2 regions of the Neobacillus sp. 114 genome follow, and region 1 is predicted to be linked to the other one. Evidence: riboswitches for the same ligand, from Rfam matches in the RefSeq annotation. Region 1 holds a riboswitch; the other holds the start of a gene.

What was found. A riboswitch is a leader RNA that binds a small molecule or an ion and turns the genes downstream of it on or off. The one in region 1 is predicted to bind FMN.
Region 2: another riboswitch for FMN. It lies ahead of ribE (riboflavin synthase); the one in region 1 lies ahead of QNN06_RS22880 (ECF transporter S component).

The regions. Positions count from the first base shown of each region.
Region 1 is NZ_CP126144.1:4,680,561-4,684,759, forward strand. Features, by position in the region: gene QNN06_RS22870 (YpbB family protein) at 1-501, opposite strand, end outside; gene QNN06_RS22875 (ferredoxin) at 749-997, shown strand; gene QNN06_RS22880 (ECF transporter S component) at 1,106-1,669, opposite strand; FMN riboswitch at 1,837-1,969, opposite strand; gene QNN06_RS22885 (peptidoglycan DD-metalloendopeptidase family protein) at 2,095-2,844, opposite strand; gene QNN06_RS22890 (negative regulator of sigma-X activity) at 3,014-4,192, opposite strand; gene sigX (RNA polymerase sigma factor SigX) at 4,167-4,199, opposite strand, start outside.
Region 2 is NZ_CP126144.1:2,641,646-2,645,844, forward strand. Features, by position in the region: gene QNN06_RS12975 (nuclease-related domain-containing protein) at 1-122, opposite strand, end outside; gene QNN06_RS12980 (oxidoreductase) at 241-1,080, shown strand; gene QNN06_RS12985 (GyrI-like domain-containing protein) at 1,270-1,737, shown strand; FMN riboswitch at 1,818-1,965, shown strand; gene ribE (riboflavin synthase) at 2,115-2,774, shown strand; gene QNN06_RS12995 (bifunctional 3,4-dihydroxy-2-butanone-4-phosphate synthase/GTP cyclohydrolase II) at 2,812-4,005, shown strand; gene ribH (6,7-dimethyl-8-ribityllumazine synthase) at 4,024-4,199, shown strand, end outside.

The sequences.
Region 1 (4,199 bases):
TTCTTCATATAATTTTTCGCCAATTTCGTTTCTTAAGAGATGGCTTTCTTTTAGAACAGCTTTAACCCAGAACAGAACCTTCTTATTTTTTTGAATCGGTATATAGCTTGATTCCTGATTAATGAGGTTAGATACTACCTGCACTAATAAAGAGAGCCGTTCCCAAAATATGGTGGTCACATGGTGATAACGCCAGCCATTGAGAAAGATTGGAATACCGATATTTTTCAAGCGCTGCTCACCTGAAGAACTGAGCAGGTATTTTTGCTCACCTTGCTCAATGATCCACCCGTTATCCCTCATACAATGAATGATCTCTTCAAAGGAGTCTCTTGCCAGCGGTTCAAGTACTCCAAATAATCTTTTTAACGAATATAAATGAATATCCTGAATGGTTTGCGACGATTTCTTTCCTTTTAAAATGTGGTAAACAGAATAAATAGTTCTTTCGTTATTAATTTTTTTCAAACAATAAAGAATAACTGATTCTACCCATTCCATTTTAGACTCACCACTTATCCTAATTCGACAAAAACAGTTAAATTTTATTATATTTTAACATGAAACAGGTATTGTGTTGTCCAAAAATGTGGAAGTTTAAGAAATAATGGGACTAAAGGTACCAAAATCAAATTTCTATTGAAAAGTTATTCATACAGCTTTACAATAGATATGTGAATTGTATTTTCCATCACAAACGGAAAATAAGTAAGAATATTACTTGTTATTTTACTGGGAGGTTTTTTTCATGGCAAAGTACACAATTGTTGACAAGGAAACTTGCATCGCGTGTGGCGCATGCGGCGCTGCTGCACCAGATATCTATGATTACGATGATGAAGGTATCGCATTCGTAACACTTGACGATAACGAAGGTATCGTTGAAATTCCAGATGTTTTAATCGATGACATGATGGACGCTTTCGAAGGCTGCCCAACTGATTCTATTAAAGTTGCTGATGAGCCATTCGACGGTAACCCAACTAAATTTGAATAATCTTTGACTGAAGATATTCTTAAGCTGCTACCCCCCGCCTACTATAAGCCGGGGGGTTATTTTTTTCGATAAAAAACAGAGGCCCTGGTTTTGCGGCCTCTGTTCGTTTTAAGCATTTTTTACTGAAAATTTATTTAGCCATGCTTGCATCCGAATAAATAGAAGCATGAAAATGATCGACATCATTACGCCCTTTAAGATATTAAAAGGCAAAATCGCAGGTACGACGAGGTTCCGCATATCCGGGAAACCCATTAAGGCCGTATAGGCAGGTAAAATGATAAAGTAGTTGGCGATGCTCATCACAACAGCCATGATAATAGTTCCAGCTACTAGGGCAAGTGTCATTCCCTTTTTTGATTTCAATTTATTATACACATAGTAAGTCGGCAGAATAAACACAATCCCAGCTGCGAAATTGGCAAGGTGGCCAACAGGAATGCCTGTCGGGCTCCCTGTTGCAAAATAATTTAGCATATTCTTAAACAATTCTACTAAAATTCCTGCCACTGGTCCGAAAATCAGCGCAGCAATCAAAGCAGGAATATCACTAAAGTCCACAAACAAAAAATTAGGGAACATCGGCAGCGGAAAGTTTAAAAACATTAATAAATATGCGATGCTGCTCAGCATCCCGATTGAAACCATTGCTCTTACCTTTGTGTTCTTCATTTTCTTCATCTTCCTCTCTCCTTTTTGATCCATCACGTTAGGAAGAGAGATTCAGCTTTTATAGGCACTCAAAATAAAACTCCCTCAAGATTGAAGCTTGAGGGAGTAAATTTAGGTATGCTTAATAAACATTCGATCCGTGGAAATTTTTCGAATGCCTGCAGAACCTCCATCTTCTCCCATCCAGACTATACTGTCGGCTTTGGAATCACACCAAATCCTGCCTAATAAGGCTCGCGGGCTGAAGAGTTATACTCTAATACCGCCGATCGGGAATTTCACCCTGCCCCGAAGATAGATCGTTATAAAATTATAAGTTTATTATACTGAAAATCAGTCACTTTGTTAAGTTAAAGATTTTTTCCGGTCTTTAAATATTTATAAAAATACCCGCAGCAATAGGCTGCGGGGTAAAAAGTTTTTATTTACTGGACAATCAAGATTTGCTTAGGCTTAATTACATCTGTGTTAAGGTTGTTGATTTCTTTTAATCTGGCCACTGTCAAATTAAACTTTTGGGCAATGGAGGACAAGTTGTCACCATTTATTACAATATATTGGTTTACAAGCGGCGGCCCACTGGGTTCAGGAATATTTTGCGGACGGCTACTTACCTCCAAAACATCCTTGCCACTGGCTGCAATTCCGCCCTGAACCGCTTCGCCAACATCAGCATCTCCTAATAGCAGTTCCGGATTAATGGCAAATTTTTTGTCATATCTCCATTCTAATTGGTGTGATTCAAAATGAAGATGGGTGCCGGTAGCCTGACCGGTCCTTCCCATTGTTCCGATGGTCTCCCCCCGCTTAACCATTTGACCAGGCACAACGGCCCGTTTGCTTAAGTGGGCATAAACCGTAACGAAATTGCTTGGGTGCTTGATAAATACAACCTGACCATATGTATTGGAATAATAAGACTTAATCACAGCCCCATCTTCAACTGCCAAGACCGGGGTGCCATATGTTCCGGCGATATCGATTCCTTTATGCTTGCCCTGTCTTGTCCCATATGTATCAGAAATAACGCCATCTGCCGGCCAAATCCATCTCTCCTTCTCCGTTTTTGCCTCTGGCAATCCGGCAGCTTCCGAGTGTCTCCCTCCAAGAAACAACAAACCTACACAAATCGCCATTATAATGGCAATAAAAAACCTCTTTATATAGTCACGCATTTCACTATTAATCCTCCTTACATCTTGTCCATACCACACCATATGTTCTTATACTCGCGTTTAGAACATATGGTGTGGCATCGGACGGCCTGACCATATTTGTTATAATTTGGAGTCTATTGCTATTTTATGCATAAAAAAATCAACCGTTTTTTGGTTGATTTTTTTATCATTTCTCGATTGTCCGAAGATTTGGGGCAGCTGGCACCTTGATTTCTTTTGTTAAATCAAACGGGCCAATATTTGCTGCTGGAGGATTGCTCACAACCACTTTTTCAAATCCGAATTCTTTTGCTGTTAAAAGGATGGCCTCCATCGACCAGACGGCCAACCGTTCATCTTCTAAACTGGCATCTTTCGCAAAAGTGATAGTTAACGTGTTATCATTTGCTGATACATCCTGAATTGCCAAATTCGGCAACAAAGATCTTTGTAATTGATATTCCTCTATCCCTGACTTCATCGCATCGATTGCAGCCTTAATATCCTTATATGATTCGAGTGTTGGCACCAAGAACGGAACATCACTGCCATTAGAATAGTAAAAGAGGTAAGCATGTTTTTTCACATCAGTGATGGTCAATTTTTCATAAAAGTCATTGCTTAGTTCGATTCCAGGTTCGCCATTTGTGGTGAACTTAATCGTTTTGACGCTGCTATTGGAAGAAATATCATTTTTTAATGCACCGAGAAAAATTTGTTCCGTTGCAGTCCCTTGGCGGTATGGATGGTCTGAAGGTACATCGACAATAACAGTTTCATTAGCATTATCATAATGCAATGTTGCCTGGAGCGGATAAAATTCACTTAGGCCCCATTCCGATTCGTTTAGGTTTGCCATATGTTCATTATATAAGGTAAGCCAGTCTTTTCCTTCGGTATTTTTGACTATAGTTGATACTGGTACCAGATTTTGAGCTTGATTATCGGGCACCCAATAGGTCAACACGACGCCGCCTTTTATTTCATCATCATAAACAGCTGTTTTCCCAGCATAATCGTTTTGCCCTTCGGCTTTCTTTAATGTTGAGTATTTATCCGCCTGTGATTCCTGATTGGCCATACCGCTCGCATCGCTATTATCTTTGGCAATTTTCGCTTCTTTTGTTGACTCTTGTTTGGCATTGTTGATTGAATAGTGATTCGTATCCATAAACTTAGGAGCCAAAATAAAAAATAAAAATAGTGCCGCTGCAGCGGCAATACCCGGCAGGATCCAGGAAACAGTTTTCCGTTTTTTACGTGAAAGGTTTTGGTAAATGTCACGAGGATGGCGATAGTCTTTTATTTTAGGCATTTGTTTTAACAATTCTACGAGCTCTTCATCGCTCCACTCTGACTTTCTCAATATTTCC
Region 2 (4,199 bases), 2.0 Mb from region 1:
GCCCATCGTCCGGCTAATTCATCTGCAATCAGCTGCCATTTTGGATGGGTTTTTCGAAGACGCCTTAGTAGTGCCTCCAAAATGAGAATAATCAGTGGAATAAAGCGTGGTTTTATTATCAATTTCATCACTCCTTTTTAATTTCCCGTTAATTTTTCTAAAAAAGATGAAAATTTCCTGCTGGATTTTGCAGAGATTTGTCAAAATTTTGTTACACTTTTATTTAAGGAGGAGATTAACATGAACGAACCAATTGCCATTGTGACAGGATCCTCAAGCGGATTCGGCCTTTTAACCACTCTGGAACTTGCTCGGTCGGGTTTTCATGTTATAGCGACGATGAGGAATCCCGATAAAAGCGGCGGACTTCTTTCAGAAGCCAAGAAAGAAAACATTGAAGATAAAATATACATCCACCAACTAGACGTTACCTCACAAGATTCAATCAACCAACTCGCCAAACTAACGGAAACTCGAGGCCGTATCGATGTACTCGTCAACAACGCCGGCTACGCTGCTGCCGGGTTTGTCGAGGAGCTCCCGATGGAGGAATACCGCAAACAATTTGAAACAAACGTTTTTGGCGTGATGGCAGTTACAAAAGCCATCTTGCCATATATGCGACAGCAGCGCCATGGAAAAATCATTAACCTTAGCAGCATCAGTGGCGTTGTCGCCTTTCCAGGAATGTCACCATATGTGGCATCAAAGCACGCCCTCGAAGGCTGGAGTGAATGCCTTCGCCTGGAAATGAAGCCATTTGGCGTGGATGTAATCTTGGTAGAGCCTGGTTCGTACAGGACCAGTATTTGGTCTTCAGGAAAACAACTTACCCGCTCCCAACCCGACTCACCGTACTACCGGCTAATGGAAGGTATGGAAAATTACATTCTATCCGGAGAAGAAAAGTTTGGCGACCCACGGGAGGTAGCCCAAAAAATCGCAGTAATAGCCAAAATGCAAAAACCAGCACTACGTTTTCCTATTGGTAAGGGTGTGAAAACGGCTATCCTCATTAAAAATCTTATCCCCTGGAGCCGATGGGAGAGTATTCTATTAAACAAACTACCTAAGAGATAAATTTCAAGAAGTTCTTGTGGAATATTTTTGAAATTAATTCCAACATTTAGAAATAAAGTGTAGCCACCATTTTGGCTGCATTTTTGATTTTTTTAAAATAATAATTTTTGAAAAAGTCGAATTTTTTTGGCAGGAATTTAAGGATATTGTGAGAATATTAGAAATAAGATAGAAAAAAGGGGGGTTAACATGGATATTCAAGTAGTAGAAAAAAATGAAATGAGAGTAGTTGGAATTTCATGGAATGGAAGTTATTCGCAAACTAGCACTATACCCAAGCTATTTACAGAATTTGAACAACGCTTAGAGGAAATTTCCTTTAAGACAGAGGAACCGGTTCTAATTGCCCCGTTTCATAGCCGGGAAACGGAGTTTACCTATTACGTTACAGCACCCGTTGAAAAAATTACAGATATCCCGGAAGGAATGGTTGGCTTTACGATTCCAAGTAAAAATTATGTGGTGACAACCCATAAAGGAAAACCCGAAGAGGTAGAAAATACATATAACCTTTTGTTTACGTGGATGAAAGAATATGGCTATGAGCAAGATCATCAAGCACTAAGTTTAGAGATCTATAAGGAAGAGCACAAAGCGCTAAATGCCAGCGGTGATCTTCATTTTGAAATTTATTTGCCAGTTATGGTGTATAAATAAAGCTCATTTATTTTTTATGAAGCAGTACGGTTTCCTTTACAGATGCACTTCTGTATAATAATATTAAAATAATTTAACAGTAATTCCTTCGGGGCAAGGTGAAAGTCCTTACCGGCGGTGATGAAGCGAATGCTTCTTAGTCCGTGACCCGGTTAACAATTTTGTTAAGCGGTGGATCTGGTGAAATTCCGGAGCCGACAGTTAAAGTCTGGATGGGAGAAGGGAAATAGCAGGATTAAAATTGGAGAAATTTAGCCTTTTTTAAGCCTTAATTTTCTATTGTCTTTAAACAGGCCCTGTAGGTTGTTACCTCAGGGTCTTTTTGCTTTTTAGAAGAATATTTTATCCCTGGAAACCTAATGAAGGGAGAAAGAAGGATGTTTACCGGAATTATTGAAGAGATTGGTACAATTTCGGCTATACAGCGGACTGGTAATTCATTTGTGATGACGATTGAAGCGAAAAAAATCCTTGCCGATGTTCATCTTGGAGACAGTATTGCTGTCAATGGGGTTTGCTTAACTGTCACCTCCTTTACGGGAACCCGCTTTACGGTCGACGTCATGCCGGAAACGGTTAAAGCCTCTAGTTTAAATTCGTTAAAGCGCGGCTCAAAAGTAAATCTTGAGAGAGCAATGGCGGCCGGGGGAAGGTTTGGCGGTCATATTGTTTCGGGGCATATCGATGGCACCGGGGTTATTAAAAGCAAAAATGCGCTTGAAAATGCTGTGTATTATGAAATTGAGGCCGAGCCGGAAATATTGAAATACATCATTTATAAAGGCTCTATAACAGTGGATGGGACAAGCTTAACGGTATTTGGAGTGACCGAAAACTCGTTTACATTATCGTTGATTCCCCATACGATGTCGGAAACCGTGGTCGGTATCAAAGGACAGGGTGAGATTGTAAATTTAGAATGCGATATGATTGGCAAATATGTCGCTCATTTTATGAATAATTTTTCGAACAATCAGAAGCCTAAAGGCCAATCAGGTATTACGGCCCAATTTTTAGAAGCGAATGGATTTTTATAATATTGCATGAAAAAACTGAACAAAGGAGTGATACAGCATGTTTGACAGGATTGAAGAAGCAATCGAAGAATTGAAACAAGGGAAGGTTATCATTGTTTGCGACGATGAGGACAGGGAAAATGAAGGAGATTTCATAGCGCTTGCTGAAAAAACGACTCCTGAGGTTATCAATTTGATGGTAACGCATGGGAGAGGCCTTGTCTGTGTTCCGATTGAGGAAGAATTAGCAAAAAAACTGGATTTAATGCCGATGGTAGCTAACAATACCGACCCGCATGGGACTGCTTTTACAGTCAGCATTGATCATAAAAATGCTACAACGGGTATTTCGGCCTTTGAACGGTCCGCGACAATCATGAATTTAATTAACCCTCAGTCAAAAGCTGCCGATTTTAAACGACCTGGTCATGTTTTTCCGCTTATTGCTAAAAAAGGCGGCGTCCTTAGAAGAACAGGTCACACAGAAGCAGCAGTAGATCTTGCAAAACTATCTGGAGCCAAGCCAGCTGGCGTCATTTGTGAAATCATGAATGAAGACGGGACGATGGCCCGGGTACCGCAGCTTAGAAAAATCGCCGATAAGCTGGGCCTGAAAATGATTACGATCAAAGATCTGATTGAATATCGAAATCAGAAGGATAAATTGGTAAAGCGGGAAGTTGAAATCAAGCTGCCGACTGAATATGGCGATTTTAAAGCAATCGGGTATTCAAATATGGTAGACGACAAAGAGCATGTTGCTCTCATTAAAGGTGAAATTGACCCGGAAAAGCCAATTCTGGTCAGGGTTCATTCGGAATGCTTAACGGGTGATGTTTTTGGATCTTACCGCTGTGACTGCGGTCCGCAGCTCCACGCCGCCCTGATGCAGATTGAACAAGCCGGCAATGGTGTGCTGTTGTATATGCGCCAGGAAGGCAGAGGCATTGGCCTCCTTAACAAAATGAAGGCCTATCAGCTTCAGGAACAAGGCTACGATACGGTAGAAGCAAATGAAAAACTTGGCTTTAAGCCTGATTTAAGGGATTACGGAATTGGTGCACAAATTTTAAGAGATCTTGGCATCAGAAAAATGATGTTATTAACGAATAATCCGCGTAAAATTAAGGGCCTCAAGGGCTATGACCTGGAAGTCGTCGAGCGGGTACCGCTGCAAATGGAAATGAGACCCGAAAACGAAAGCTATTTAAAAACCAAACATGATAAATTAGGTCATCTGCTTCATTATTAAAAATACGGAGGAATAGAAATGGGACATATTTTTGAAGGAAACTTAGTTGGTACAGGACTGAAAGTCGGAATCGTAGTTGGACGTTTTAATGAATTTATTACAAGCAAATTATTGTCTGGCGCACAGGATGCTTTAAAGCGCCATGGAGTGAATGAGGCTGATGTGGATGTCGCGTGGGTTCCAGGCGCATTTGA